2 linked regions of the Catenuloplanes indicus genome follow. The protein of the gene in region 1 binds, or shares a complex with, the protein of each later gene. Links are inferred from orthologs where the notes say so. Each region holds a gene or a part of one and is shown on either strand. Other genes may lie near its edges. The genes, in order: rny and J2S42_RS12795.

What was found.
Region 2: rny (region 1) and J2S42_RS12795 share a complex: the UniProt entries of both Bacillus subtilis proteins name them as parts of the possible RNA degradosome complex. The link is inferred for Catenuloplanes indicus from one-to-one orthologs.

Annotation. Positions count from the first base shown.
Region 1 is NZ_JAUSUZ010000001.1:6,463,930-6,479,481, reverse strand. The notes cover bases 6,171-9,134. They hold rny (ribonuclease Y), read right to left. Parts: upstream 8,560-9,134; coding sequence 6,781-8,559; downstream 6,171-6,780. Other genes in these bases: J2S42_RS29400 (amino acid ABC transporter permease), read left to right, coding at 6,171-6,246. Outside these bases: J2S42_RS29425 (cellulase family glycosylhydrolase), read left to right, coding at 1-1,011; tRNA (N6-isopentenyl adenosine(37)-C2)-methylthiotransferase MiaB, read right to left, coding at 1,195-2,700; J2S42_RS29415 (amino acid ABC transporter ATP-binding protein), read left to right, coding at 2,917-3,663; J2S42_RS29410 (glutamate ABC transporter substrate-binding protein), read left to right, coding at 3,723-4,586; J2S42_RS29405 (amino acid ABC transporter permease), read left to right, coding at 4,662-5,336; more of J2S42_RS29400, read left to right, coding at 5,338-6,170; J2S42_RS29390 (regulatory protein RecX), read right to left, coding at 9,511-10,116; recombinase RecA, read right to left, coding at 10,593-11,639; J2S42_RS29380 (DUF3046 domain-containing protein), read right to left, coding at 11,830-12,030; J2S42_RS29375 (MFS transporter), read right to left, coding at 12,031-13,287; J2S42_RS29370 (UdgX family uracil-DNA binding protein), read right to left, coding at 13,337-13,984; J2S42_RS29365 (aminotransferase class I/II-fold pyridoxal phosphate-dependent enzyme), read right to left, coding at 14,021-15,385; J2S42_RS29360 (bifunctional pyridoxamine 5'-phosphate oxidase family protein/GNAT family N-acetyltransferase), read left to right, coding at 15,425-15,552. UniProt on the Bacillus subtilis protein: Endoribonuclease that initiates mRNA decay. Initiates the decay of all SAM-dependent riboswitches, such as yitJ riboswitch. Involved in processing of the gapA operon mRNA, it cleaves between cggR and gapA.
Region 2 is NZ_JAUSUZ010000001.1:2,851,265-2,866,744, forward strand. The notes cover bases 8,197-11,088. They hold J2S42_RS12795 (6-phosphofructokinase), read right to left. Parts: upstream 10,211-11,088; coding sequence 9,182-10,210; downstream 8,197-9,181. Other genes in these bases: proC (pyrroline-5-carboxylate reductase), read right to left, coding at 8,298-9,110; J2S42_RS12800 (polyadenylate-specific 3'-exoribonuclease AS), read right to left, coding at 10,481-10,984. In the rest of the region: J2S42_RS12755 (class II 3-deoxy-7-phosphoheptulonate synthase), read right to left, coding at 1-1,067; tuf (elongation factor Tu), read right to left, coding at 1,152-2,339; J2S42_RS12765 (glycosyl hydrolase family 18 protein), read right to left, coding at 2,726-4,339; J2S42_RS12770 (glutathione peroxidase), read left to right, coding at 4,480-4,968; J2S42_RS12775 (DUF2203 domain-containing protein), read right to left, coding at 6,859-7,209; J2S42_RS12780 (hypothetical protein), read left to right, coding at 7,285-7,731; J2S42_RS12785 (hypothetical protein), read right to left, coding at 7,753-8,145; J2S42_RS12805 (carboxylate--amine ligase/circularly permuted type 2 ATP-grasp protein), read left to right, coding at 11,160-13,745; J2S42_RS12810 (N-acetylglutaminylglutamine amidotransferase), read left to right, coding at 13,947-15,480. UniProt on the Bacillus subtilis protein: Catalyzes the phosphorylation of D-fructose 6-phosphate to fructose 1,6-bisphosphate by ATP, the first committing step of glycolysis.

The sequences.
Region 1 (15,552 bases):
ACGAATCCGGCCGCGACCGGCGCGTGCTGGGGCTGCGGCGATCCGCTGCGGGACTGGCGGCTCGCGGCCGAGCGGGCCGGGAACGCGATCCTGGCGGTACAGCCGAACTGGCTGATCTTCGTGGAGGGCGTGTCCTGTCCGAGCGGCGGCTTGTCCGACGTGTGGGACGGCGATCCCGGCAACGACGAGGACTGCGGCTGGTGGGGCGGGAACCTGTCCCGCGCGGGCACCCACCCGGTGCGGCTGGACGTGGCGAACCGGCTGGTCTACTCGCCGCACGAGTACGCGACCTCGGTCTACCACCAGGACTGGTTCGACGACCCGGCGTACCCGGCGAACATGCCGGCGATCTGGGACCGGTACTGGGGCTACCTGTACAAGCAGAACATCGCGCCGATCATGATGGGCGAGTTCGGTACCACGCTGGCGAACGACATCGACCGCGTCTGGCTGACCGAACTGATGCGCTACACCGGCACCGGCGTGACCGGGATGTCGTTCACGTACTGGTCGTGGAACCCGAACTCGGGTGACACCGGTGGCATCGCGAACGACGACTGGACCACGGTCAACCAGGCGAAACAGGCGATCCTGCAGCCCTACCTGATCGCGCCGTCGCCGGGCGGCGGGACCGGCACGCCGACGCCGACCGGCACCGCGTCGCCGACCGGCACCGCGTCGCCGACGCCGGGCACCGGGACCGGCGCGTGCACGGTCACCTACCGGCAGGACAACGCGTGGCAGGGCGGCTTCCAGGGCGCGATCACGGTGACGAACACCGGCACCGCGGCGGTCAACCCGTGGCAGGCGCGCTGGACCTGGCCGGCCGGTGTCACGCTGGCCAGCGGCTGGAACGCCACCGTCAGCCAGTCCGGCACCACGGTCACGGCCGCGGGCCCGGCCTGGTCACCGTCGCTGGCACCGGGTGCGTCGGTCTCGATCGGCTTCACCGCGAACGGCACCGCCACGCCACCGATCTCGCTTCAGCTCAACGGCGCCGGCTGCGCCTGATCATGCCGAAGGGCATCCCCGCGTCAGCGGGGATGCCCTCTCGGTCTTGCGGCCACGGATCCCGCAGGGCGGAGCGCCAGCGACGACCGTTGCCCGCGGGAGCGTACCCCTGCTGCCGCCCCGGCCCCCGCCCCTAATCAGGAGTGAACGCCGAGCCCTCGCCGGAAGCGGGTATATCAGCTCCTAATGGGTTTGGCAGGCGCTGACCGCGACCGGGAGCGGCGCCGGGACGCCGATCGTCGGGAGGCCGAGGTTGACGCCCGGGGTGCGCGGCGAGCGGCCGGCCGCCCAGGCGTCGCCCGCGCGCGTGGTGCGGTGGCTGATCGGTGCGCCGTCCGCGTTGAGGTGGTGCGGTGCCGCGTAGGTGATCTCGGTGTGCACGATGTCGCCGGGGCGGATCGCGGCGCCGAGGTCACCGGTGTCGAAGTGGACCAGGCGGCCGTCGCGGGCGCGGCCGGACATCCGGCCGGTGCGCTCGTCCTTGCGGCCCTCGCCGACCGCGACCAGCAGCTCGACCTCGCGGCCGACCTGTGCCCGGTTCTCCGCCCAGGTGATCTCCTCGACGACCTCCATCAGGCGGCCGTAGCGCTCCTTGACGACCTCCTTCGGCACCTGGGAGTCCATGGTGGCGGCGGGCGTGCCGGGGCGCTTCGAGTACTGGAACGTGAACGCGGACGAGAAGCGGGCCTCCCGGACCACGTCGAGCGTGGCCTGGAAGTCGGCCTCGGTCTCGCCGGGGAAGCCGACGATGATGTCCGTGGTGATCGCGGCGTCCGGCATGGCGGCGCGCACCTTCTCGATGATGCCGAGGTAGCGCTCCTGCCGGTACGAACGGCGCATCGACTTGAGCATCGCGTCGGACCCGGACTGCAGCGGCATGTGCAGCGAGTGGCACACGTTCGGCGTCTCGGCCATCGCGGCGATCACGTCGTCGGTGAAGTCCTTCGGGTGCGGGCTGGTGAACCGGACCCGCTCCAGGCCCTCGATCTCGCCGGTCGCGCGCAGCAGCTTGCCGAACGCGTAGCGGTCGCCGAACTCGACGCCGTAGGAGTTGACGTTCTGCCCGAGCAGCGTCACCTCCAGCACGCCCTCCGCGACCAGCGCGCGCACCTCGGAGAGCACGTCGCCGGGACGGCGGTCCTTCTCCTTGCCGCGCAGCGACGGCACGATGCAGAACGTGCAGGTGTTGTTGCAGCCCACCGAGATCGAGACCCAGCCGGCGTACGTCGACTCGCGGCGGGTCGGCAGCGTGGAGGGGAAGACCTCCAGCGACTCCAGGATCTCCACCTCGGCGTCGGCGTTGTGCCGGGCGCGCTCCAGCAGCGCGGGCAGCGAGCCGATGTTGTGCGTGCCGAAGACGACGTCGACCCAGGGCGCCTTGGCCACGATGTCGCCGCGGTCCTTCTGCGCCAGGCAGCCGCCGACCGCGATCTGCATGCCCGGGTGTGAGTCCTTGACCGGGCGCAGGTGGCCGAGGTTTCCGTAGAGGCGGTTGTCCGCGTTCTCCCGGACGGCGCAGGTGTTGAAGACGACCACATCAGGGTCGGCGTCCTGCGGTGCGCGCACGTAACCGGCCGCCTCGAGCAGGCCGGATATGCGCTCCGAATCGTGCACGTTCATCTGGCAGCCGTAGGTGCGCACCTCGTAGGTGCGGGCCTCGGACGGCGCGGGAAGGGCTGCGGTAGTCATGGCATGACCAGCGTATCCGGCGCACCCGGCGACCGGTGAATCCGGCCCGGCCCGGCCGGGTGCGGAGGGTGGCTACCATCGGTGCCGCTTGCGCGGGGATGCGGTCAAGTGTTGCCTCTCCGTGACCAACAAGGCTGCTTCCTGACACAAGGGCACCCTTAAGGTTTTGCCCACAGGTCAGAAGCGATCAGAGGTACGAGGGGGACGGTGACAAGCGTGGCAGAGGGCGAGCCGCTCATCGTGCTGGACCGGGTGAACAAGCACTTCGGGCCCTTGCACGTGTTGCGAGACGTCAGCCTCTCGATCGACCGGGGCGAGGTGGTCGTGGTGATCGGCCCGTCGGGCTCCGGCAAGTCGACGCTGTGCCGCTCGATCAACCGGCTGGAGCCGATCAGCGGCGGCACCATCACGTTCGACGGGCAGCCGCTCCCGGCGGAGGGCAGGGCGCTGGCCCGGCTCCGCAGCGACGTGGGCATGGTGTTCCAGTCGTTCAACCTCTTCGCGCACAAGACGATCCTGGAGAACGTGACCCTCGGGCCGATCAAGGTCCGCAAGGAGAAGCCGGCGGAGGCGAAGGAGCGCGCGATGGCGCTGCTCGACCGCGTCGGCATCGCGAACCAGGCGGAGAAGTACCCGGCGATGCTCTCCGGTGGGCAGCAGCAGCGGGCCGCGATCGCGCGGGCGCTGGCCATGCGCCCGAAGGCGATGCTCTTCGACGAGCCGACCAGCGCACTCGACCCGGAGATGGTCGGCGAGGTGCTGGACGTGATGACGTCGCTCGCCAAGGAGGGCATGACCATGGTCGTGGTCACGCACGAGATGGGCTTCGCCCGGCACGCGGCGAACCGGGTCGTGTTCATGGCGGACGGTCAGCTCATCGAGCAGGCCGCGCCGACCGAGTTCTTCGCGAACCCCACGAGCGACCGTGCCAAGGACTTCCTGTCGAAGATCCTGACCCACTGAGATACGTCCACTGCGGAGGGGCCGTCGCACGGCACCCCGTGACGAAGAAGGAGATTCAGATGCGTGTTTCGCGGATGGCGGCGGTCGCCACGGCCGCGGTCATGGCCCTTTCCGTCGCCGCCTGTGGTGGCGGGGAAGACGCCGGCAGCGGCGGCGGGGGCTCCGGCGACGGCGTGATCGGCAAGGCCGCGTCCGGCAAGCTGATCATCGGCGTCAAGTCCGACCAGCCGGGCCTGGGCCTGCAGACCGGTACGACGTACGAGGGCTTCGACATCGAGGTCGGCAAGATCGTGGCGAAGGGCCTCGGCCTGGACCCGGCGAAGGTGGAGTGGAAGACCACGGTCTCCGCCAACCGTGAGCCGTTCATCGAGCAGGGCCAGGTCGACCTCGTGATCGCCACCTACACGATCAACGACGACCGGAAGAAGAAGGTCGCGTTCGCCGGGCCGTACTACGTGGCCGGTCAGGACCTGCTGGTCAAGACCGACTCCACGATCACCGGGCCGGAGGGCCTGGACGGCAAGAAGGTCTGCTCGGTGGCGGGTTCCACGCCGGCCAAGCGGATCAAGGAGGAGTACCCGAAGGTCGCGCTGCAGGAGTTCGACTCCTACTCCAAGTGCGTGACGGCGCTCGGCGGTGGCCAGGTGGACGCGGTCACCACGGACGACATCATCCTCGCCGGCTACGCGGCGCAGGCGGAGTACGCCGGTAAGTTCAAGGTCGTCGGCAAGCCGTTCAGCTCGGAGCCGTACGGCATCGGCTTGAAGAAGACCGACACCGCGGGCTGCACCAAGATCAACGAGATCCTCAAGGCCGCGGTGGACGACGGCACCTACAAGGCCGCGTGGGACGCGACGCTCGGCAAGGGTGGCACGCCCGCGCCGACCTTCGACGCGTCCAAGCTGTCCAACTGCCCTGCCTGACAATCCGCACACCATCCGCGGGGCCGGCCCTCTTCCTGGCCGGCCCCGCGTCGTACCCCGGCTAGGAAGCGAGTCATGGATCTTCTGAGCGATCCCGACAACCTGGACCTCTATCTCACCGGTTTCAGCTGGATCCTGCGTCTCACCGGCGCCGGTGCGCTCGGCGCACTCGTGCTCGGCGTGATCCTGGCCGGTTTCAGGGTCTCCCCCATCCCGGTGCTGCGCGGCTTCGGTGCCGCCTGGGTGAACATCTTCCGCAACACCCCGTTGACGCTGATCATCTTCTTCTGCTACTTCGGTCTGTTCTCCACGCTCGGCCTGTCGCTCGCCGAGGAGATCGACGTCAACAACTTCTGGCTGGGCGTGATCGGCCTCTCCGTCTACACGGCCGCGTTCGTCTGCGAGGCGATCCGCTCCGGCATCAACACGGTGCCGGCGGGCCAGGCAGAGGCGGCACGCGCGATCGGGCTGTCGTTCTTCCAGGTGCTGCGCATGATCGTGCTGCCGCAGGCCGGCCGCGCCGTGATCGCGCCGCTGGGCAGCATCTTCATCGCACTGGCGAAGAACTCCACGATCGTCGGCACGATCGGCCTCGCCGAGTCGTCGAACGCGATGAAGACGCTGATCAACGACTACGGCAGCCAGACCATCCTGATCTTCCTGATCTTCGCCGGTACGTTCGCGGCGGTCCTGATCCCTACCGGCTACCTCTTCGGCTGGCTGGCGAACCGACTGGCGGTGAAGCGCTGACATGAGTACCGACGCGGTCCTCTACGACCACCCGGGCCCCCGCGCCAAGATCCGCAACCTGGTCCTCACGGTCGTCTTCGGCCTCGGGCTGCTGGCGCTGCTCTACTGGATCTACGTCAAGTTCGACCAGAAGAACCAGTGGGCGGCCGAGCTCTGGACGCCGTTCCTCGAGGCGAACACCTGGGTCAACTTCATCATCCCGGGCCTGCAGCAGACGCTGGCCGCCGCGCTCGTCGCGATGGTGCTGTCGCTGACGTTCGGCATCGTCTTCGCGGTCGGCCGGCTCTCCGACCACTGGTGGGTCCGCGTGCCGGCCGGCGCGGTGGTCGAGTTCTTCCGGGCCGTACCGCTGCTGCTGATGATCTTCTTCATCTTCTACGGCCTCCCGTACGTCAACGGCGGCGTCCCGATCCCGGCGTTCTGGGCCGTGGTCGTCGGCCTCACGCTCTACAACGGCTCCGTGCTCGCCGAGGCGTTCCGGGCCGGCGTCCGCGCCGTCCCGACCGGCCAGTCCGAGGCGGCGTACGGCATCGGCATGCGCAAGAACCAGGTCATGCGGTTCATCCTGATCCCGCAGGCCGCCCGCGCCATGCTCCCGGTCATCGTCAGCCAGCTCGTCGTCCTGGTGAAGGACACCGCACTCGGCTACATCGTGGCGTTCCCCGAGCTGATGCAGCGCGGCGTCAACGACCTCGGCGCCAACCGCGCCAACATCGTCGCCGCCGCGCTGGTCGCCGCCGCCATCTACATCGTCATCAACTTCCTCCTCACCTCCCTCGCCAGCTTCATCGAGCGCCGCACCCGCCGCCGCGGCATCCGCGTCCCGCGCAACGGCGCCAACCCGGTCCGCACCGCCGCACAGAACGTCGCCATGCCGGCCGGCATGGGCGGCGGAGCCGTCGGCGCATAGCACCCGATTCACCGGCGGAGGGCGCCCCTCGGGGCGCCCTCTCTGCTTTGCCACCCGACCACAATCACCCGAGGTACCACGCCCTTCGGCAACCTCGGCGGCGGCCGCCACCCATCGCGAGCAGCGCGGAGGGCGCCCCTCGGGGCGTCCTCTCCGCTTCGCGCCTACCTCCTGCTGGCTGGGTGCCGCATTCGTGGCGGTCACCGGCCGCGATGCTGACTGCTGCCCGCGAACCTGGCGCCGCTCGCACTGTCCGCGATGCCGACTGCCGCCCGTGGGCCGGTGCCCGCTTGGCTGCCGGGTGTCTGCCGGGCCCTGGGGTTGATGTCAGGCCGGGCCCGCAGGTCCGCACGGCTCCCGGATTCCGGCGCCGGTTCGGTGCCGCCGCGTGGCGGGAGCCGCGATGACCGGGTGAGTGGCCGAGCGGTCGCGAGGGTGACCACCCACCCGGCTTGCAGGGAGGCCGCCCGCGGCCGACCGGTGCCCGCGGGAGCATGCGGGACCGGAGCCGCCGGGAGCGGGAAAATCGGTTTCTCAGCGGGCGATCTCGGTGACCCGGGACTCGCGGACGACCGTGACGCGGATCTGGCCGGGGTAGGTCAGCTCCTCCTCGATCTGCTTGGCCACGTCGCGGGCCAGGACCGCGGCCGCGATGTCGTCGATGTCCTCGGGGCGGACCATGACCCGGATCTCGCGGCCGGCCTGCATGGCGAAGACCTTGTCGACGCCGCCCTTCCCGCCGGCGATCTCCTCGATCCGCTCGAGGCGCTTGACGTAGGCCTCCAGGCTCTCCCGGCGGGCGCCGGGACGGCCGCCGGAGCAGGCGTCGGAGGCCTGGGTCAGCACGGCCTCGATGGTCTGCGGTGCGACCTCGTTGTGGTGCGCCTCGATCGCGTGCACCACGTCCTCGGACTCGCCGTACTTGCGGGCCAGGTCCGCGCCGATCAGCGCGTGGCTGCCCTCGACCTCGTGGGTGAGCGCCTTGCCGATGTCGTGCAGGAAGGCACACCGCTTGATCGTGGGTACGTCCAGGCGCAGCTCGGCGGCCATCACACCGGCGATGTGCGCGGTCTCGACCAGGTGCTTGAGCACGTTCTGCCCGTAGCTGGTGCGGTAGCGCAGCCGGCCCAGATAGGTGACCAGCTCCGGGTGGATGTCGGTGATGCCGACCTCGACCAGCGCATCCTCGGCGGCGCGCAGGCAGAGGCGCTCGACCTCGTCCTTCGCGGTCTCGAAGACCTCCTCGATCCGGTGCGGGTGGATGCGGCCGTCCAGCACCAGCTTGTCCAGCGTGAGGCGGCCGATCTCCCGGCGGACCGGGTCGAAGCAGGAGAGCAGCACGGCCTCGGGCGTGTCGTCGATGATCAGGTTGACGCCGGTGACCGACTCGAACGCGCGGATGTTGCGGCCCTCGCGGCCGATGATCCGGCCCTTCATCTCGTCGCTCGGCAGGTGCAGCACGCTGACCACGCTCTCCGCGGTCTGTTCGCTGGCCACCCGCTGGATCGCGTCGACGACCAGGTGCCGGGCGCGGTCCTCGGCGGTGCTGCGGGCGTCGTTCTCGATGTCCCGGACCAGGATCGCGGCCTCGCGCTTGGCCTGGGCCTCGATCGACTCGACCACCTCGGTCTTGGCGGCGTCCGCGGTGAGGCCGGCGACGCGCTCCAGCTCGCGCTGGCGCACCTCCTCGGCGGCCGCGACCGCGGCCTCCCGCTCGGCCAGCGAGTTCTCCCGCGCGGTGAGATCGCTCTCCCGGTCGGCGAGCCGGCGTTCGCGTTCGATCAGCCGGTCCAGTTCCTCGGTGTGCTGCCGCTCCCGCTCGTCGATCCGGGCGGCGCGGCGCTCGACCTCGGCTGCCTGCTCCTTCACGGTCGCGTTGAGCAGCGCGACTTCGCGCTCGCCGCTGCGCCGGGCCGCGGCGCGGACCTGCTCGGCATCGGCCTCGGCCTGGCGGTGCGCGCGGTCCAGGATCGTGTCCGCCTCCGCGTGCGCGGCGTCCAGCACACGGCGTGCCTCGGCCCGGGCCGAGCTGGCCTCGGCGCGGGCGGCGGCGGCGTCGGTACGCGCGGCGGCGGTCTCGTTCTTCGCCTCCTCGACCGCGGAGGTGGCCTCGGCGGCGGCGGTCTGCAGCTTGGCGAGCGAGCGTTCCTGCTTGTCCTTCTGCGCGAGGAAGGCGGGGTCGTCCTCGGCGGGACGCGCGGGGGTAACCGGTTGCAGGCGGCGCAGGACTCGGACGACGTACGCTATTCCGCCCGCCACGAGGACGATCAGCACGAGCACGACGCCGAACAGCGCCACGGTCCACGCCGTCATCGCCGGGCCCGCTTCCCGGCCTCGTCGGCGCCCTCTCCGGCGTGCGTTTCGATCGTCACCGCCGCCTCCCCTCACCGTTCGCCCGCATGGACGCTCTGCAGCGGCACATGCGCCGTCTTGCGGCTCACGGACTTGCCCGACCGAGGCGGCTGGCCGTGGGTACGACCCACCGGGCGCATCCCTTCGGGCACGCTCCGGCAGGCCGAGGTATGTCAGGCCACCGTCGGCGCGGCCGGGCCGACGGTGGAAGACGTCATGACAGGGCTGCAACCTTGAAATGATGCCGTGTTGTTACGCGATCTATGTTGTGCGCTTAGCCTGCAATGGTCGGGCAATCCTCTTTGTACGCGAGGCTAGGTCGCGGAGGGCCGTTCGGTCAAGAAGACCTCATCCGGAAGCAGGTGGGACACACGGCACACGTGTGCTTACGCCCAGCTCATACTACCCAGTGGTTAACGACCGCACGCATGGGGGGTTTCCGCCGATCATGGACAAATCGGCCGGGCTGGATCGACGGCGGGACGGCGGGGTGCCGGCGACAGGTTGACCGCGTCGCGGCGGCCGATGACGGGCGGGTCTTCGGGGAGGCCGGGGCGGCGGTGACGGCCGGGACGGGCTCGGTCGCCGCTTACCGCGACTGCTTCCGCCGGGCCGGCAGCGAGATCGAGCGGCCGACGTCAACGGACACCGCGGTGTGACCGGTGGGGCGGCGCGTGTCGCGCGCACAGCAGCCTCGTAGGGCGTCCGACAGGCGCGACTCAGCGGCGCTGCACGGACAAGACGGCGTAGGAAGCGCCGCGGGTGACGACGGCCGCCCGGCGCTCCACGGACAAGGCGGCGCAAGCAGCGCGCGGGTAACGAGGGCTGCGCGGCGCTGGGCGGACAAGGCGGCGCAAGGCAGCGCCGCGGGTGACGAGGGCTGCGCGGCGCTGGCGATGAAGCGCAACCGACTCAGATCGGGTCCGAGTCGCCCCTCGCTGCATCCGCGAGGGCGTCCGGGTCGATCTGGTCAACCAGTTCGGCGTAGCCGTCGTCGAGGTCCTCGGCCTCGGCGGCCTGTGCCTCCATCGCGGCCTTGACCGCGCGGATCGCCAGGCCCGCCGGGTAACCCTTGCGGCCGAGCATGCCCACGACCCGGCGGAAGACCGCGTCCGGTTCGCCGCGAGCGGTGCGCACCTTCCGCTCGGCCAGGGCGAACGCCGTTGCCTCCTCCGTCTCCGGGTCGAGTTCGTCGAGGGCGGCACCGGCCGTCTCGGAGTCGACGCCGCGGCGGCGCAGTTCGTCGGCGAGGGCACGTTTGGCCAGGCCACGGCCGCGGTGCCGGGTGGTGACCCACTCCCGGGCGAAGGCGGCGTCGTCGATCATGCCGACCTCGTCGTAGCGCGCGAGGACCGACTCGATCACCTCGGCGGAGATCTCCCGTTTGGTCAGGGCGGCGGCCAGTTCGGCGCGGGTGCGCGGGCGGGTGGCGAGCTGCCGGAGGCAGATCTCCCGGGCCACCTCGGCCTCGTCGCGTGGCTTCGGTGCCGGCTTCTCCGCCGGGCCGTCACCGGCCAGGAAGTTCTCCGCGGACCCGAACCCGGCCGCTGCCACGCCCCGGCGCTGCCGTCGCCCGGCACGACCGGACCCACCGGATCCACGGTTGCCTGCACCCGAGCCATCGGAATCGGACCCGTCGACCCCGGAACCACCAGCACGCCCGAAACCGGAACCCCCGAAACCGGAACTACCGCCGTCAGAGCCACCAGCGCGACCGGCGCCGGACCCGGAGCCCCTGGAGCGCCCGGAACCGGAGCCACCGAAGCGCCCGGAACCGAAGCCGCCGGAACCGGCCTCGCCGGGATCGGACCCCGACTCGGCATCGCCGGGAACATCCGGGGACGCCGAGTCGTCGTGGGCGGAACTGTCCGAGCCGAACACCTGGTACTCAGGTTCGGCGGGACGTGTGGACGATCGGCGCGCCCGGGGCGGTGCGGCATCCCAGCCCCGCCCCGAACGCGCTCCGCGTCGGCCTGCCATTCGTCAGCCCGCGATCAGAAGTCGACCGGCGGCAATTCCGGGCCGCCGGCGGCGTCGCCGCTGGTCTGACCCACGCCGAGCTTCTCCAGGATCTTCTTCTCGATCTCGGCGGCGACGTCCGGGTTCTCCTTGAGGAACTCGCGCGCCTTCTCCTTGCCCTGGCCGAGCTGGTCGCCGTCGTACGTGTACCACGCGCCGGACTTGCGGATGATGCTCTGCTCCACGCCGACGTCGATCAGCGAGCCCTCGCGGGAGATGCCCTTGCCATACATGATGTCGAACTCGGCCTGCTTGAACGGCGCCGCGACCTTGTTCTTCACGACCTTGACGCGGGTGCGGTTACCGACCACGTCGGTGCCGTCCTTCAGGCTCTCGATGCGGCGCACGTCGAGCCGGACCGAGGCGTAGAACTTGAGCGCCCGGCCACCGGTCGTGGTCTCCGGCGAGCCGAACATGACGCCGATCTTCTCGCGGAGCTGGTTGATGAAGATAGCCGTGGTGTTCGAGTTGTTGAGGATACCGGTGATCTTGCGGAGCGCCTGGCTCATCAGGCGGGCCTGCAGACCCACGTGGCTGTCGCCCATCTCGCCCTCGATCTCGGCGCGGGGCACCAGGGCCGCCACGGAGTCGATGACGATGATGTCGAGCGCACCGGAGCGGACCAGCATGTCCGTGATCTCCAAGGCCTGCTCACCGGTGTCCGGCTGGGAGACGAGCAGCGCGTCGGTGTCGACGCCGAGGGCCCGTGCGTACTCCGGGTCGAGCGCGTGCTCGGCGTCGATGAACGCGGCGATGCCGCCGGCCTTCTGCACGTTCGCGACGGCGTGCAGTGCAACCGTGGTCTTACCGGAGGACTCCGGACCGTAGACCTCGACGACTCGGCCGCGGGGCAGACCACCGACGCCGAGCGCCACGTCGAGCGCGATGGAGCCGGTCGGGATGACCGCCATCTGGGCGACCGGGCGCTCGCCCAGCCGCATCACGGAACCCTTGCCGAACTGCTTGTCGATCTGCGCCAGAGCAAGCTCGAGCGCCTTTTCGCGGTCAGGACCTGCCGCCATTGACCCCACCCCTACATTCGCCGACTTCGCGGGCGTCTTCGAAGAACCTTTCGTCACGCGCAACACGCTAGGCGCTGGGTATGACAAAAACAGCCTCCGGGGGCCGCCGATGCCGAACCCTTACCCGGGAACGCACGATAGCCGAACACATGTACGAGATCCACACGACACGCCCGAACGGGTGTTCTATTCAGCGCAGCTTCGCCGGCACGCGATCGGGATAAGCAGCGCAAACGGCCCGCCAGACCACGACGGTGGCCACTCCCGAGTCGAGCGCCTCCCGCACGGTCCGACCACCCAGCGTAGTCAGCACCTGGTCGCTGGCGAGGCTCGGCGCGTAGCCGGCACCGAAAACCTCGTCCATCCGCTGCCAGAAATCTGTCAGCCGCACTCACGTCTCCTTGACCGAAACAGCACCCTTGGACCGCAACGCTAGCGCCAGAACCGGCAGCGCGGCCATCGCGGCCAGCACGGTCAGCGTGCCATATCCGGCCAGCGCCACGACCGCGCCGCTGAGCGCGCCCGCACCCGCCCCGGCAACGCCCATGACCAGGTCGGACAGGCCTTGGACCGCGGGCCGGCCGGCGGCCGGGACGGACTCGGAGAGCAGCGTCGAGCCGCCCACCATCGTGCCCGACCAGCCCAGCCCGAGCAGCGCCAGGCCGAGCGTCAGCCGCGGGGTGTCGTGCCCGGCCGTACCGGCGACCGCGCATGCCGTGATCAGCAACACCAGCCCGCCGATGATCACGGGCCGGCGGCCGTACCGGTCGGCGAGCCATCCGGTGACCGGCGACAAACCGTACATGCCGGCGATGTGCACGCTGAGCACGATGCCGACGACGCGCAGCAGGTCCGCGTCCGCGTGCCCCTCCCCCAGGTGGACCGGTGTCATCGACATCACCGCGACCATCACCAGGTGGCCGGTGGCGACGGCCGCGATCGCCAGCCGCGCCTCGGGCAGCCGGGCCACCACGCGCGCACCGGCCCGTACGCCGGCGGGCCGCCGGAAGTCAGGAGCGGACGAGCCGTCGAGGGTACGGGCGAGCAGCAGCGGATCCGGCCGGAGCAGACCGAACAGCACCAGCGAGGCCAGGGTGAACGCCACGGCGCTGACCACGAACGCGCCGCTCAGCGCGGGCAGGTGCAGCCCGGTCACGGCCCGGTCCGCGAGGTCGGCCAGGTTCGGCGCGGCCACCGAGCCGATCGTGGCCGACCACACCACCAGCGACAGGTCCCGCCCGCGGCGCGCGGGCGCGGCGAGGTCCACCGCGACGTACCGTGCCTGCAGGTTCGCCGCCGTGCCGCCGCCGAACAGGAACATGCCCAGGAACAGCAGCGGTACGGAACCGGCCACGACCGCGAGCACGACCAGCACCGCGCCGAGCGCGCCCACCAGGTACGCCAGCGCCATGCCCGGCCGCCGCCCGCGCGCCTGCACGATCCGGGTGACCGGCACCGCGAGCAGCGCGCCGCCGATCACCGCGCCGCTGCCGGGCAGGCCGGACAGCCCGACGCCGGCCATCCGCGCGGACAGCAGCGCGCCGACCGTGATGCCGATCGCCACCCCGATCCCGCCGATGATCTGCGTGGCGACGAGCAACGCGAGCGTGCGCCGCTGCACCCGGCCGGCCGACGCCGTAACGTTCATGACAACCCCCGACCACGGTGCGAGACACTCACGGTAGCCGGACAATTGATCATGTCAATGCGGTGGCCGCCACGCGCAGGTCCGCGACGAGTCCGTTGTACGCCGCCTCCCGGTCGTCCGCGCGCAGCACCGCGGACGGGTGGATGGTGGCCAGCGCCTTCGCCTCGTGGCCGCTCGGGAAGTCCGCCGGGTGCTGCGCGGACGCCGGCCACGGCATCAGCTGACCGCGCTGCCGGGTGACCCGGAACGACGGGCCGAGCACCGCCTTGGCCGCGGTCGCGCCGAGCAGCACCACCAGCGACGGCCGGAGTTGCGCGAACTCGCTCACCAGCCACGGGTGGCAGGCCGTGATGTGCTGCTGGTCCGGCGTCTTGTGGATGCGCCGCGCGCCGCGCCGCTCGAACCGGAAGTGCTTCACCGAGTTCGTGATGTAGAGGTCGGAGACCGGCAGGCCGGCGTCGTCGACCGCGCGCCGGAGCAGGTGCCCGGCCGGGCCGACGAACGGCAGGCCCTTCTGGTCCTCCACGTCGCCGGGCTGCTCGCCCACGAAGATCACCTTGGCGTGCTCGTCGCCGCGGCCGAAGACCACCTGGGTGGCCGGTTCCCACAGCTCGCAGCCCCGGCAGGCCGGGGCGGCATCGCGCAGCTCCGCGATGCTCGAGGCGGAGGCGGGAACGAAAGGGGCAGCCGTCTGCATACCGGAGTGTTTACCCCACCGGTACGACAGAATTCGTCACGCGGTCAGCGCCATCGACGAGCGGGCCGGCACCGGGTCGAGCGCAGCCGCCGCGGCCACCGCGTCGGCCAGCGGCTGGATGTCGTCCTCGGCCAGCGGGCTGATCGTGATCCGGATGGCGGGCGGCGACGCGAGCCGGAAGAGCGAGCCGGGCGCCACCACGTACCCGGCATCGCGCAGCGCCGCGACCGCGCGTGTCTCGTCCGGCACGCTGACCCACACGTTGAGCCCGGTGCGCCCACGCGCGTCCAGCCCGTGTGCCTTGAGCGCGGCGCGCAGCGCGAGCCGCCGGGTGACGTAGCTGTCCCGCGCGCGGATCACCCCATTGATCACCTCGTCGTCCCGCCACAGGTAGAGCACCACGTGCTGGAGCAGCGTGGACACCCAGCCGGCGCCGACCCGCATGCGGCCGGCCACGCGCGCGATCGTGGCCTCGTCCCCGGCCACCACGGCGAGGCGAAGGTCCGGACCGTACGGCTTGGAGACCGACCGGACGAACGCCCACGAACCGGTCGCACCGGCCAGCGCGTGCAGCGTGACCGGGGCCAGCTCGGCCGCGTGGTCGTCCTCGATCAGCAGCACGGACGGGAACTCGGCCAGCACCGACCGCAGCTCGGCCGCGCGGCCCGCGCTGACCGCGGCACCGGTCGGGTTCTGCGCGCGGGTGGTGACGATGGCCGCACCGGCGCCGGAGGTGAGCGCGGTGCGCAGGCCCTCCGGCGTCGGGCCCTCGTCGTCGACCGGCATCGGCACCGCGGTCAGGCCGAGCGCCGCGATCAGGTCGAGCGCGTTCGCCCAGCCCGGGTCCTCGACCGCGACCTTGTCGCCGGGCCGCAGGTGCGCGGCGAGCAGCCGTTCCATCGCGTCGAGCGCGCCGCTGGTGACCGTGATCTCCGCGTCGTCGACCGGGATGCCGTCCCCGGCGAACCGCACCCGGGCCAGCTCGACCAGCTCGGGCAGCGCGCCCGCGTCCGTGTAGTTGGTCGGCGAGAACTCCGCGGCCGCGAGCCGGGCCAGGCGCGGGCCGAGCGCGGGCATCAGCGCGAGGTCGGGCTCGCCGGTGGAGAGGTCGAGCGCGCCGGGCGGCGTGGGCAGCCGCAGCGCGGACCGGCCGGACGTCGCGATCGGCGGCCGCTCGCGGACCCGGGTGCCGTTGCGCCCCGCGGTCTCGATCAGGCCGCGCTGCCGCAGCGTCTGATAGGCCTTGGCCACGGTCGCCGGGCTGCAGCTCAGCGCCTTGGCCAGGGTGCGGACCGGCGGCAGCGCCGCGCCCGGCCCGAGGTCACCGGCGCGCACGCCGGCCTCCACGCTCTCCGAGATCTCGGCCGCCGTGGATCCGCTGATCTGATAATGTTCTGCCACAGTTTTCCTACTGTACTAGCACAAAGGAGATCTGCCAACATGGGGGACGACTTCACACCCACTCATCGCACCACGGCGCTCCGCGGCAAGGGGCGGATTCGCTATGACCGGGAGCTGGCGTACCAGATCCTCGACGAGACGTTCGAGGCGCACATGGCGTTCGTCGT
Region 2 (15,480 bases), 3.6 Mb from region 1 along the record:
ATCGCGGGCAGCGCGTCCCGCACCTTGTGGTTGCCCATCCGGCTGATCAGCGTGAGCTTGCCGGGCACGTTGTCCGGGTTGAGCCGCTCGCACAGCTCGATCGCGGTCTCCGGCGAGGTGGTCGGGCCGAGCTTGACGCCGACCGGGTTCGCGATCCGGGAGATGAAGTCGATGTGCGCGTGGTCGAGCTGGCGGGTGCGCTCGCCGACCCAGAGGAAGTGGCCGGAGAGACAGTACGCCTTGCCGTCCGAGACGCGGGTGAGCGCGCGGTCGTACTCCAGTGCCAGCGCCTCGTGCGAACAGGCCAGGTTGACCGTGCGCAGGGCCTCGTCGTCACGCAGGCCGCAGGCGCGGATGAACGACATGGCCCGGTCGATCTCGCGGGCGATCGCCTCGTACCGCTCGCCGGCCGCGGACGACTTGACGAAGTCCTTGTTCCAGTCGTGCACCGCGTGCAGGTCGGCGAGCCCGCCGCTGAGGTAGGCGCGCAACATGTTCATCGCGGCGGCCGAGTTCGCGTACGCCCGGATCATCCGCTGCGGGTCGGCGACGCGCGCCTCCGGCGTCGCCTCCAGTGAGTTGATCATGTCGCCGCGGTAGGCCGGGAGGCCCAGCGAGTCCAGCGCGGCGGAGCGGGGCTTGGTGTACTGCCCGGCGACCCGGGCGACCTTGATCACCGGCAGCGACGCGCCGTAGGTGAGCACGACCGCCATCTGCAGCAGCGTCCGCGCGTTGGCCAGCAGGTGCGCCTCGGTGTTGTCGGAGAACGTCTCCGCGCAGTCGCCACCCTGGAGCAGGAACGCCTTGCCCTCGGCGACCAGCGCGAGCCGGGCGCGCAGGTCGTCCACCTCGTACGGCGCGACGATCGGCGGCACGGTGTCGAGGACCTTGCAGACCTCGGCGACCTCGTCCATGTCCGGCCACGGCGGCATCTGCACGCGCGGCAGCGCGCGCCAGTGGTCGAGGCCCAGCGCCTCGGCCTCCTCCGCGTCGGTGGTGGGGCGGCTGGTCTGCAGGGCGACCGAGCCGACGGCGGGATGACTGAGCTGATGCCACTCCTGGCGCATGACGACCACATTACGGCGGCCGGTTGATCATCGGAAAACGGAGGGCCGCGCTTCCTGTTGACTGGGAAGCGCGGCCCCGGCCCGCTAATCCAGCAGCTCAGTCACGGTCCCCGCGGCCACCGTCCGGTTGCCCTCGCGCACCGCGAAGCCGAGCCCGGTCGCCATCGCGACCGGCCGGTCCAGCACCACGCCGAGCGACACCGTGTCGCCCGGCATGACCATCTGCACGTCGCCGAGGTCCATCGCACCGGCCACGTCCGCGGTCCGGAAGTAGAACTGCGGGCGATAGTTGGCCAGGAACGGCGTGTGCCGTCCACCCTCGGCCGCGGTCAGCGCGTACAGCTCGGCCCGGAACCGCCGGTGCGCCCGCACCGAGCCGGGCACGGTCAGCACCTGGCCGCGGGCGACCTGGTCCCGCTTGACGCCGCGCAGCAGCACGGCCGCGTTGTCCCCGGCCTCGGCTGCGAGCAGGCTCTTTCCGAACGTCTCCATGCCGGTCGCGACCGTCTGGATCGGCTCGCCCAGCCCGACCACCTCGACCGGCTCGCCGAGGCGCAACGTGCCGCGCTCGACCGCGCCGGTGACCACGGTGCCGCGCCCGGAGATGGTGAGCACGTTCTCGATCGGCATCAGGAACGGCTCCGCCAGGTCCCGCGGTGGCTCCGGCACGTAGCCGTCGACCGCGGCCAGCAGGTCCGCGATCGACTGCGTCCAGCGCGGGTCGCCCGCAAGCGCCTGCAGCGCGGAGACGCGGACCACCGGCACCTCGTCGCCCGGGAAGCCGTACTCGGACAGCAGCTCCCGCACCTCCAGCTCGACCAGGTCCAGCAGTTCCTCGTCCTGCACCGCGTCCGCCTTGTTGATGGCGACCACCAGGTGCGGCACGCCGACCCGCCGGGCCAGCAGCACGTGCTCGCGCGTCTGCGGCATCGACCCGTCCTGCGCGGACACCACCAGGATCGCGCCGTCCACCTGCGCCGCCCCCGTGATCATGTTCTTCACGTAGTCGGCGTGGCCCGGCATGTCCACGTGCGCGTAGTGCCGCGTGGCCGTCTCGTACTCCACGTGCGCGATGTTGATGGTGATCCCGCGCTGCACCTCCTCCGGCGCCCGGTCGATCCCGTCGAACGACACGTAGCTGTTGACCTGCGGGTACCGCTCGGCCAGCACCTTCGTGATCGCCGCGGTCAGCGTGGTCTTCCCGTGGTCGACGTGGCCCATCGTCCCGATGTTGAGGTGCGGCTTCGTCCGCACGAACTGGCTCTTCGCCATGACCTTTCCCAATTCATTGGAATGCTTTTCGAAGGCGGACAGCAAAACGCGGGCGGACGCCACTCCGCGGCCATTGTGAAATAGCATGGCTCCGCGCCAGAACCGCGCGACAGAACCCCCAGGGAATCAACACCACACGGGGGTACGACGAGAGCACCCTTCTCCTCCGGTCCTGCTGGAGCGGGAGAAGGGTCAGCTATCCAGTCGTCCGGGCACGGCGGCGAGCGCGCCGGACCGGCAACCGCCGGTGCGCACCTCAAGCCCATTCATGCCGAACATGAGCAACACGATAGCGCGCGGAATCGCGCGCTGCCACCCGATAAAAGGGCCTGCCCTCACCACCGGGTGGACGGTGGTGAGGGCAGGCGTCCTTGCGAAGGGAATACCTAGTTGAGACCGTTCTTCACGGCGGTGATGAGTTCGCCGTTGGTGGTGTCGCCGGACAACTCCCAGAAGAACGCGCCACCGAGACCCTGCTGCTTCGCGTAGGTCATCTTGCCGGTCATCGTGGCCGGGGTGTCGTAGCTCCACCAGTTGCCGCCGCAGTACGCGTAGGCCGTGCCGCCGACCGTGCCCGTCGCCGGGCAGGAGTTCTTCAGCACCTTGTAGTCGTCGATGCCGGGCTCGTACTTGCCGGGCGCCGGGCCGGTCGCGGAGCCGCCGGGTGCGGCCTGGGTCACGCCGGTCCAGCCGCGACCGTAGAAGCCCACGCCGAGCAGCAGCTTGTCGGCCGGGATGCCCTTGGCCTTGAGCTTCTGGATGGCGGCGTCCGAGTTGAAGCCCGCGGTCGGGATGCCGTTGTACGCGGTCAGCGGCGAGTGCGGGGCGGTCGGGCCCTGCGCGTTGAACGCGCCGAAGTAGTCGTACGTCATCGGCATCAGCCAGTTGAGGTTGTTGATCGCGCCGGCGTAGTCGGTGGCGTCGATCTTGCCGCCGTTGCTGCCGTCCGCCGTGATCGCCGAGGTGATCAGCGCGTTCGGGCCGAACTTCGCCCGCAGCGCCGCGATCACGTTCTTGTACGCGTTCGGCCCGCTGGAGTCACAGGTGAGACCGCAGGCGTTCGGGTACTCCCAGTCGATGTCGATGCCGTCGAACACGTCCGCCCAGCGCGGGTCCTCGACCACGTTGTAGCAGGACTCGGCGAACGCGGTGGGGTTCTGCGCGGCCTGGGTGAAGCCGCCGGACCAGGTCCAGCCGCCGAACGAGTAGATCACCTTGAGGTGCGGGTACTTCGCCTTGAGCTGGCGCAGCTGGTTGAAGCTGCCGCGCAGCGGCTGGTCCCACGTGTCCGCCACGCCGCTGACGCTCTGGTCCGCGGTGTAGGACTTCTCGTACGCCGGGAACGTCTCGCCGACCGAGCAGCGGCCGCCGGTGGTGTTGCCGAACGCGTAGAGGATGTGGGTCAGCTTGGCCGCCGACCCGCTGGTGTCGATGTTCTTCACGTGGTACTGCCGGTCGTACACGCCCCACTCGGCGAAGTACCCGACGACCTTCTTGCCACCCGGGTTCGGCGGTGGCGTCGTGGGCGGCGGGGTGGTCGGCGGCTGCGTGGTCGGCGGCACGGTGGTGGGTGGCGCCGTGGTCGGCGGCGTCGTGCCACCACCGCACGACACGCCGTTGATCGTGCAGCTGGTCGGCGCCGCGAACGTGCCGGTGCCCACGTAACCCCAGGTCACCGATGCGCCGGGGGCAAGACTGCCGGCCCAGCTCTTCTTGACGGCGGTGTAGGTGTTGCCGCTCCGGGTCACGTCCGCGTCCCAGGAGCTGCTGATGGAGGTACTCGCCGGAAGCGTGAACGTGATGCTCCAGGTGGCGACGGCGGCATCGGAGCCGTTCGTCACCTTGACGGCGACCTCGTGGCCGGTCCCCCAGTCGGAGCTGGCGGTGAAGGTGGCGGCAATGCTGCCCGCGGCCATCGCGTTGACGGCCGGGACTGCGGTGGCGGCCAGGGCCGCAACGACCGCACCCGCCAGCAGCCCACGGCGGACGGATCTTCTCATGGCGTCTCCAGATCGATTAGGAAACTTTCCTAAGAGTGAAGGCCGGTGTCAGGTTTCCGTCAAGATGCCGATACATGGATTTATCAATTTCTTAGGGCAACGGACGTTCCGGACGCCTACTCGGCGTAATGTCCAGTTCCATGACCGTCTTCGACGTGGAGATCAACTCGCTCTCCGGCGACCCCGCCAACCTCGCCCGCTTCCGCGGAAGCGCCCTGCTCATCGTCAACGTCGCCTCCAAGTGCGGCTCCACCCCGCAGTACAGCGCCCTGGAGTCCCTCGCCGAGGAGTACGCCAGCCGCGGCCTGGTCGTCCTCGGCGCCCCGTGCAACCAGTTCGGCGGCCAGGAACCCGGCACCGCCGAGGAGATCGCCGAATTCTGCGCCACCACCTACGGCGTCACGTTCCCGATGACGGAGAAGGTCGAGGTCAACGGCCCCCACCGCCACCCCCTCTTCGCCGAGCTGGTCCCGGCCCCCGACCCCGACGGCGAGGCCGGCGACGTCCGCTGGAACTTCGAGAAGTTCCTCGTCACCCCCGACGGCACGGTCGCCGCCCGCTTCCGCACCGCCACCCAGCCGGACGCCCCCGAGGTCCGCGAGGCCATCGAGAAGGCACTCCCTCGCTAGCCCCGGGCGTCACCTGCCGCGCAATCGAGACGTCAGCGGCCCGCGTCGAGAATGGCAACCGCCCTGAATCCACCCTTTCGAGGACCGTTCAGGGCGGCCACGCCACCCCGACATAATGCGATACCGGCCGTCGTGACGCTACTGAAGCATCATGTGGAATTCCGCAAGGCGATCCCACGCCGGGCCCTTCTCGCCTATGACCGCTCTTACGGTAGCACTTCATCACTGCCGATATTCTCCGGCGGCAGATCGTGCCTTTCGGCGAGTTGTCGATCCCGGCGCGGCTGCGAATGGCCGATTCTCGGAATGCCCTCGTTCGGAATCACTTCCGGCAACGACGGCGGCCCGCGAGCCGGAATTACTTTCGGCAGCGGCGGCGGCCTGCGAGCAGGGCCGGGCAGCAGGAATTCCGCGCTGGCGCCGCCGATCAGGATTTGCCGAGGACTCGGCGAAGACACTGGAGGCCTTCCGGCGCCCGGAGGGCATGTGATCGCCGGCGACAAACGCGCGGCCACACGAAGACACCGGCGAAGCAGCAGCCACGCGACCATCCGAAAACACCGGCGACGCCGCCGGTGGGTGATCATCCCGAGATTCTGACGGCGTGGCAGACACGTGATCGTCCCAGGACGCCGGCGGTCTCACGGAAACGCAATCCCCAGGCGGCACCGGCAACGCGGCAAGCAGGTGATCGCTCCGGGACGCCGGCCGTTCCGCAGAAACACGACCACCGGGCGACACCGCCGGTGAGGCGTGATCACCTCGGGACACCGACGGCTTCGTAGGCAGAGGACCGCCCAGCGACACCGGCGGCGCAGGCCGCAGCTGATCCTCCCGGGACACCGGCGGATCCGCACACACACGACCACCCAGCGACACCGGCGGCACGGTCAGCAGAATGTTCCGTGAAGCGTTTCGATCCCGCATCACGGCCAATTCTGCCGACGTGAACAGCTGCATCTGGCGCACAGGGAAAGCTTTCCACGGAATAGCGATCATTGCAGACCCAGATACGGCGTCCGGCCTACATGCGATCGTGCACCATTCGCAATACGAGACCTTCCCGCCTCGCCAGGCATTTCCAGCGGCACCAGCCCGTCACTTCGACAGAATCGTTAGCGACTACAAATAGAACACAACTCACGGAAACGGCGACGGTATCGATTTTCGCTTTCGTGCACCAGCACAGACCGGCACCGCCGGGATGCACCGTCTGCCGTCGACCACCCCTGGGGTGCAGATCTTCGGCAGAGCCGCCGCACACGACGCAGCCGCAACGAAGGCACGGACGGCGCGTAGCGACGACCCTGCCGACCTAGACCAAAGCCGGCGGCCCTGCCGAAGATCTGCTCGGCTTCGCCCGGGCGACGGCAGGCGGTGCATCCCGGCCCACAGACGCAACCCATCCCACCCACGAAAAAACAGCCGGCCCCACGGACCCCGCACCCGCCGAAAGCCCCGCCATGCACCGGAGCCCGAGACCCGCCGGAGGCACCGCACTACAACGCAACCCACCACACCACAGCACCCCACGGACGCCACCGATATACCGAAATATCGGGCGCGCAGCGCCCGATCACGCCCAGCGTGAACGAGACCAAGCCGACCGCCGCTCCGGATCAAGCAATGCTGCGCAACGCACGAGAAGCAGCACGACCAGAGGAACGAGCGACGCGGAAGCAACCAGCGACGCGGAAGCAACCAGCGACGCGGAAGCAACCGGTTGACGCAGCCCGAGCCAGCCGCCGCCAAGACAAGCGGGCCACGTCAGAGAAGCCGGGCACCGCACGGCAGGACGCCCTTGTCGCCTCGGACCCCGCAGGGAGGAGCGCCGGCGACGACCGTTGCCCGCGGGAGCATGCGGAACTCACCCGGCCGGAAGCGGGCACATCACGTCGGCCGGCGGCCGGCGAAGCCGCACTCCAGCCGGTGGTACCAGTCGATGCTGCGGTCGCCTTCGAGCCAGCACCAGAGGATCGGCCGGCCGTCCAGTTCGCCAGGGAAGTCCAGTAGAACCGGGGCCAGGTTCTTGATCTGGATGCCGTGTTGTTCGAGGAGTTCGACCGTGGCGTAGATCCGGGCGTCGAGTGCCTTGATCTCGGCGACGCCGCCGAACGGGCTTTCCAGACCGTCGGCCAGGTCGGCCTTCAGCTCCGCCAGGTCGGCGCGGAGCGTGATCAGTTCGTCGATGCGGGGACGCAGGGTGGCGATCAGCTGCCGGGCCTCGGCCAGTGTGAACACGACCCTCAGTATGGGGCATTCGTTGATCAGGACATGCTCCTGCCCGATCTATCCCTCTTCTCGCCGCATCGTGTCGTGGCGGACGCGGACCTCGACGGCGTGGTCGTGCCGGGTCTGCGGGCCGAGTTTCACCGGCGGGCGGGCGCGGATGGGATCGAGTCGGTCGGCGTCTACAGCTACGCGGGCGAGACGATCTTCATGGCCTGGGGGTTCGTCGGTGAGGCGCACTGCCGGTTCACCGCGCTGCGGGACCGGTCCGGCCGGTGGGGTGTGCCGGCGCCGGGATGTCCGCCGGTTCGGGAGCACCGGGACGGCGGGCGGGTCACTGCCCTCACGGTCGGGGATCACGTGCTCCCCATGGACCTCAGTGACTCGCCCGCCGCCGACCCGTGCGGTTCCGGTCCGGATGTGCCGCCGCCGGCCACAGAGGATGTCGGCCAGTCGATGCCCAGGGACTGGCCGGCCTCCGCAGCCGACAGCGGGGTTCACTCCGGGACCCTCAATCCCGGAATTCGCCGGTGAGTGCCGGTGGCAGCCGGTCACTCACCCACGGGACGGTTCGGTCGCGGCCGCGGGGGAAGGGACGGATCCGCGCACGAACCTGATGGAACCGATGGTGAGGCCGACCGCGACGCCGAACAGCAGCAGGTGTACGGCGGGCGGCACGATCGGCAGGAACGCGATGACGGCGACCGGGATCTGGACCAGGCCGGCCAGGGCCATCAGCAGGCCCCGGCGCCGGGCACCCCAGAGGTACGCCGAGACGACGGGCGAGATCACGACGGCCAGGCTCAGCACGTCCAGCAGTGCGTGGAGGTAGGGGTTCGTGACCTTGTCGTGAGCGAACGCGGAGGCGGGGGTGGCCACCCAGAGCATCGCGGTCGTCGCGCCAAGGGCCGCCCCACCGAGGGTCAGGCTTCGTCCGGTTGCTCGCATGGTGCACCTCCCCGGTCAGCAGTCAATTACTCGCTGTCATTTGACCGTAACGGGGAGGAGTGAGGGTGCGATAGCCCTACCTGGATGAATGAATAAACGGCCCGGTGAATGGCCGTGCATCTTTCCGGTGTGCAGCTTCCACACCTACCTGATCAGGTGTTTTGCTGCGCCAGCGCGGTCGCCCGGTCACGGGCCGCACCAAGAGCATCCAGCACCGCGGCGCGCAGCCCATGGCGTTCCAGCTCGGCCAGCGCGGCGGCCGTGGTGCCGCCCGGCGACGTAACCGCCTCGCGCAGCGTGACCGGATGCTCGCCGGACTCCCGCAGCATGGTGGCGGAGCCGAGCGCGGTCTGCACGGCCAGCTCGCGTGCGGTCGCCCGAGGCAGGCCGAGCAGCACACCGGCCTCGATCATCGCCTCGACGAAGAGGTAGACGTACGCGGGACCGGAGCCGGAGACGGCGGTGACCGCGTCCTGCTGCTTCTCCGGCACCCGGAGCACGGCGCCGAGCGGCCGGAACAGCTCCTCGGCCAGCGCCACGTGCGCGTCGGCCGCATGGACACCCGGCGAGATCGCCGAGATAGCGGCACCGGCCAGCGCGGGGGTGTTGGTCATGACCCGGACCACCGGCGTGCCCTCGGGCAGTCGACGCGCGAAGAACGCGGTGGTCAGACCGGCGCAGAGGGACACGACGAGCGTGCCGGGCCGCACCGCGCCGGCGATCTCGGCCAGCAGCGCGGCCGCGTCCTGCGGTTTCACGCCGATGACCAGGACCTCGGCCTCGGCCGCGGCGGTGGCGTTGTCCACCACCCGGACGCCGTGCCGGGCGCGCAGTTCATCGGCGCGTTCCGGGCGGCGCGCGGTGGCCAGCGCACGATCGGCCGGGTGGCCGCCGCGCAGCAGGCCGGCCAGCACCAGCCCGCCCATCGTCCCGGTGCCCAGCACCGCGATGGTCCGCTCGCTCATCGGTCGCTCCCCGCAGACGGGCGTCCCCCGTGCCGGCGGACGGCACGGGGGACGCCTGAACAGATGGACAATCAGCTGCCGAAGAAGACCTCGGCCTCGGTGTAGCGCTCCAGCGGGACGGTCTTGAGCTCGCCGGTGCCCTCGATCAGCGGGATGCGCACGATGTCGGTGCCGCGCAGCGCGACCATCTTGCCGAAGTCGCCCTCGTTGACCGCGTCGATCGCGGAGAGGCCGAAGCGGGTGGAGAGCACCCGGTCGAACGCGGTCGGCGTGCCACCGCGCTGGATGTGACCGAGCACGACCGTGCGGGCCTCCTTGCCGGTCTTCGCCTCCAGCTGCTCGGCGAGCCACTGGCCGATGCCGCCGAGACGGACATGGCCGAAGCTGTCCAGCTCCTGGTTCTGCAGCACCATCTGGCCCGCGAGCGGCTGGGCGCCCTCGGCGACGACCACGATCGGCGCGTACTCGTGCTGGAAGCGCTTCTCCACGTACGCCGCTACCTGGTCGACGTCGAACTCGCGCTCCGGCAGCAGGATGACGTTGGCGCCACCGGCGAGACCGGCGTGCAGCGCGATCCAGCCCGCGTGGCGGCCCATGACCTCGACGATCAGCGTGCGGTGGTGCGACTCGGCGGTGGTGTGCAGCCGGTCGATCGCCTCCATCGCGATGTTGACCGCGGTGTCGAAGCCGAACGTGTAGTCCGTGCCGTTCAGGTCGTTGTCGATCGTCTTCGGCACGCCGACGACGTTCACGCCCAGGTCGGCCAGCTTGGTGGCGACGCCGAGCGTGTCCTCGCCGCCGATCGCGATCAGCGCGTCCACGCCGAGGTTGGCCAGGTTCTCCTTGACCCGCTCGACACCGTTCTCGATCTTGAACAGGTTGGTCCGGGACGAGCCGAGGATGGTGCCGCCGCGCGGCAGGATGCCACGGACCTGCGGGATGCCGAGCGGCATGGTCAGACCCTCGAGCGGGCCCTTCCAGCCGTCACGGAAACCCACGAACTCGTGGCCGTAGACCGTGACGCCCTTACGGACCACGCCGCGGATGACCGCGTTCAGGCCGGGGCAGTCGCCGCCACCGGTGAGCACGCCGATACGCATATTGGCTCGTCCCTCCACACAACGTGCAAGCTTTTCGGCACCGAACCCCGGAAGCCACGTTGCCGGCCGGGGGCGGGCCGTCATCGCAGACTGTAGTCGGCGTCACTTCGCACCCCCGCAGCAGACCCCGGCTACACCCCGATGTCACGCGCGCTACGCCTTTGCTTCAGCCAAAACCCGGACGCCCGGAACGCGATGCCAAAACCGGGCATCACGTCAGAAACCAAGACCAAAACCCGGACGCCCGGAACGCGATGCCAAAACCGGGCATCACGTTCCGGGCTTGGTCATCGCTCTCCACCGCGCAAGGTTGTGGCGCGCGTCGACCAGGGCGTCGTGGCGGTCGGCCTCGGCGTCGGGCAGCGGTGGGCGGCCCCTGTCGTCCCACAGCTGGCGCAGGTCCTTGGTGAAGCGCGGGATCGCTCGCGGCAGCGCCGGCATCGCGCCCCAGAGCTGGGCCAGGACCACGTGGTCGTACGCGGCGAACCAGGCCCACAGGTCGAGCTGCTCGCCGGTGCGGCCGCGGATCGGCTGGACCAGGAACTCGTAGAGCTCGTCGCGGATCCGTTCGCGTGACTTCCAGGCGGGGTCACCCGGAGAGGGGAGGCGGTCGAGGACGTTGCGGCGCACCCACGGCGTGGCCCGCGTACCGTCGAATTCCGTGGAGATCGCGTAGAACTCCCGGCCGTTCTCGTCCACCACGCCGATCGAGACCAGGTCGATCGTTCGACCATCCTCGATGAATTCACAGTCATAGAAGTAGCGGTATGTCATCGCGCACCATCCTCACCCATGCTGATGGTGGCGCCCCATCCAGGGGGTGCGTGCGGCGACCCATGATCGGGTAAAGAGGGCCAGCGGGTCGCGCACCTTAACCGGCCCGAAACACAGTCGGCATGTGCCCTGGGAACAGTTCCCGAACAGTCGGCACCACGAGGTGGGAACGAGAATGGTCGATACTCCGCAAGACGCCACGACGCTTGCCCTGCCGGACCCGAAACCGGGTTCGAACGCCCTCACGCTCGGGGTCGAGGAGGAGTTCCACGTCATCGACCTGGAGACGCGGGAGTTGGTGCCACGTGCCGGTGAACTGCTGGACCGGCTGCCGTCCGACTCCTTCACGGCCGAGCTGCAGCGCTCCGTGGTGGAGACGAACACCGCGGTCACCGGTACGCTCGACGACCTCCGCGAGGAGATCGTCCGGTTGCGCCGGCTCGCGGTCGGCGTGGCGGACGCGGCCGGCCTGGGCATCGCCGCGGCCGGCACCGTACCGCTGCTGAACGGCGACGACCTGGACATCACGCCCACCGCGCGTTTCCGGCACATGCTCGACGAGTACCAGATGCTCGCCCGCGAGCAACTGATCTGCGGCGCCCAGGTGCACGTCGGCATCGACGACCGCGACCTGGCCGTGGCCGTGGCGCAGCGGGTCCAGCCGGTGCTGCCGTCGCTGCTCGCGCTCTCCGCCAGCTCGCCGTACTGGATGGGTCAGGACAGCGGGTACGCGAGCGTGCGCTCGCTGGTCTGGCAGCGCTGGCCCACGGCCGGCGACCCCGGGCAGGTGACCAGCGCGGCCGACCACGACGCGCTGGTCCGCGAGCTGATCGCGACCGAGACGATCAGCGACCCGGCGATGATCTACTTCGACGTACGGCCGTCCGCGCACGTGCCCACGGTCGAGCTGCGGATCACCGACGCCAGCTCGGACGTGGAGACCGTGGTGCTGCTGGCCGGCCTGTTCCGGGCCGTGGTCCGGCAGGAGATCGACCGGGTGCGCGCGGGTACGCCGTACACGCCGGCCCGGCCGCCGGTGCTGCGCGCCGCGCTCTGGCGGGCCGCGCGCTCCGGCCTGGAGGGCGACCTGATCGACCTGCCGCGCGGACCGAAGCCGGTGCCCGCGGCCGAGGCGCTACGCCGGCTGACCGCCGGTCTGCGGCCCTACCTGGAGGAGACCGGCGACTGGGACCAGGTCACCCATCTGCTGGAGCGCGCGCTGCGGCAGAGCAGCGCGGCGGCCCGGCAGCGGCGCGCGTTCACCCGTCGCGGACGGCTGGCGGACGTGGTCGATCTGGTCCTGGCGGAGACGCGCGGCGGCGAGCCGGTACGCGAGGCCAGCGGCCCGGGCGCCCGGCTGGCCGACTACGCCAGCGCGGCCGACGAGATGTTCCCGGACACCGGGCCGCCCGCGGCGTACCGCGAGATCGTCGGCGCGCTGGACCGGCTCGGCGCGCAGGAGCTGCGGCAGCGCGAACAGCTGCGGGACGAGGAGCAGCGGGCGCGCGGCGTGACGTTCAGCGTGGCCGGTGAGGCCAGCACCCGGCTGTTCCCGTTCGACCTGGTGCCACGGCTGGTCGCCGCGGACGAGTGGGCGACGCTGCGCGCCGGGCTCACCCAGCGCGCCCGCGCGCTGGACGCGTTCCTGCGCGACGTCTACGACGAGCGGTGGGTGGTCAAGGACGGCATCATCCCGGCCTGGGTGGTGGACGGCTCCCCCGGCCTGAAGCCGACCGGCGCGCTGATGCGGCGGCAGTCCACCCGCGTCCAGGTGGCCGGCATGGACCTGGTCAAGGACCGGCAGACCGGCTGGCACGTGCTGGAGGACAACCTGCGGGTGCCGTCCGGCATCGGGTACGCGATCCAGAACCGCCGCCTGACCCTCTCCGTGCTGCCGGAGCTGCCGCTGCCGGACAACCTGCTGCCGGTCGACGACACACCGGCCATGCTGCGCCGCGCGCTGGTCGCGGCCGCGCCACCGGCCGCGGGCAACGACCCGTCGATCGTGGTGCTGAGCCGGGGCCCGGAGGATTCGGCCTGGTTCGAGCACCGGCTGCTGGCGCTGGAGATGGGCGTGCCCGCCGCGGTCAGCACGGACCTCCAGGTCGAGGACGGCGCGGTGTTCCTGGTCCAGCACGGCCGGCGGCAGCGGGTGGACGTGATCTACCTGCGGATGGACGAGGACGAGCTGTTGCACGCGCCCGGCGCGGACGGCATGCCGCTGGGCTGGCCGATCCTCTCCGCGGTGCACACCGGCCGGGTGGCGGTGGCGAACGCGCTGGGCAACGGCGTCGGCGACGACAAGGCGATCTACGCATACGTGCCGAAGTTCATCGAGTATTACCTGAGCGAGAAGCCGCTGCTCGCGGACGTGCCCACCTACCTGGGCGGCGTGCCGGAGCAGTGCGAGGAGATCCTCGGCCGGCTCGGCGAGCTGGTGGTCAAGCCGGTCGACGGATACGGCGGCGACCGCGTCGTGATCGGTCCGTACGCGTCGGACAGCGAGCTCACCGCGCTGCGCCGGCAGATCACGGCCGCGCCGCACCGGTGGATCGCGCAGGAGGTGGTCTCGCTCTCCACGCACCCGGTCTTCGACGGTCACCGGCTCACACCGCGCCACGTGGACCTGCGCGCGTTCGTCTTCCTCGGCGACGGCGCCGAGGTGGGCTCGGCCGCGCTGACCCGGGTGGCGCCGGAGGACAGCCTGATCGTCAACTCGTCCCGCGGCGGCGGCGCGAAGGACACCTGGCTGCTCGGATAACCATCGAGCCGGGGAGGAACAGCTCACACACCGGACTGCCGGAGCCCGGTCACGGGTAGACGAACCGTTCTGAACAGCGACAACGCTGCGCTGCGTGTTCGACCATTTACGGCACCGTCATATTCCGGTAATGCGGTCTACCCAGTCTGAACAGGTCGGCCGCACCATGACGGTGCCCATCGCTCGCATGGGAGGTCTGTCATGTGCGGAATAGGTGGCGAGTTCAGATACGACGGCACCGCGCCGGACCCCGAGGCGGTCCGGCGCATGCTGCCGTGCCTGGAGTCCCGGGGCCCGGACGGGGCGGGCCTCTGGGCCGAGGGCCCCGCCGCGCTCGGCCACCGCCGCCTCGCCATCATCGACCTGTCCGACGAGGGCGCGCAGCCGATGGTCGACGACGAGCTCGGCCTGGCCATGGTGTTCAACGGCTGCGTCTACAACTACCGGCAGCTGCGCACCGAGCTGCAGCAGGCCGGCTACACGTTCCGCTCCACCTCGGACACCGAGGTGATCATGAAGGCGTACCACCGGTGGGGTGTGCGCTGCGTCGAGCGCTTCTACGGCATGTTCGCGTTCGCGATCGTCGAGCGGGAGACCGGCACGCTGGTGCTCGGCCGCGACCGGCTCGGCATCAAGCCGCTCTACTACGCGGAGACCGCGCGCGGCCTGCGGTTCGCCTCCACGCTTCCGGCGCTGCTCGCGGCCGGTGGCGTGGACACCGAGCTGGACCCGGTGGCGCTGCACCACTACATGACGTTCCACTCGGTGGTGCCGGCGCCGATGACCATCCTGCGCGGCGTCCGGAAGCTGCCGCCGGCCACGGTCCGGGTGATCACCTCGGACGGGCGGCGCACGGACACGGTCTACTGGGAGCCGGTGCACGCCCGGACCTCGATCATGACGCCGGACGAGTGGCAGGACGCGCTGATGTCACGCCTGCGCACCGCGGTCGAGCGCCGGATGGTCGCGGACGTGCCGGTCGGCGTGCTGCTCTCCGGCGGCCTCGACTCCAGCCTGATCGTCGCGCTGCTGGCCGAGCAGGGCCAGACCGGGCTGACCACGTTCAGCATCGGCTTCGAATCGGCCGGCGGCGAGAGCGGCGACGAGTTCTTCTACTCCGACCTGATGGCACGCCGGTTCGGCACCACGCACCACAAGATCAAGATAGGTGCGGACCGGTTCCAGCCCGCGGTCCACGACACCATCGCGGCCATGAGCGAGCCGATGGTCAGCCACGACTGCGTCGCGTTCTTCCTGCTCAGCCAGGAGGTCGCGAAGCACATCAAGGTGGTCCAGTCCGGGCAGGGCGCGGACGAGATCCTGGCCGGCTACGACTGGTACCCGCCGCTCGCCGGCGTGCCCCGGGGGCAGGCCGCCGAGGCGTACGCGCGGGTGTTCTTCGACCGGCGGCACACCGAGCTGATGGAACAGCTGTCCCCCGAATGGGCGCTGGGTGCGGACGCCAGCCTGGAGTTCGTACGGTCGCACTTCGCCCGGCCCGGCGCGGAGACCGCGCTGGACGCGGCGTTGCGCCAGGACAGCACGGTCATGCTGGTGGACGATCCGGTCAAACGGGTCGACAACATGACTATGGCGTGGGGGCTGGAGGCCCGCGTACCCTTCCTGGATCACGAGGTGGTCGAACTCGCGGCGGCCATGCCGGGAGAGCTCAAGCTGGCCGACGGCGGCAAGGGCATCCTGAAGGCCGCTGCCCGGGGCGTGGTCCCGGACGAGG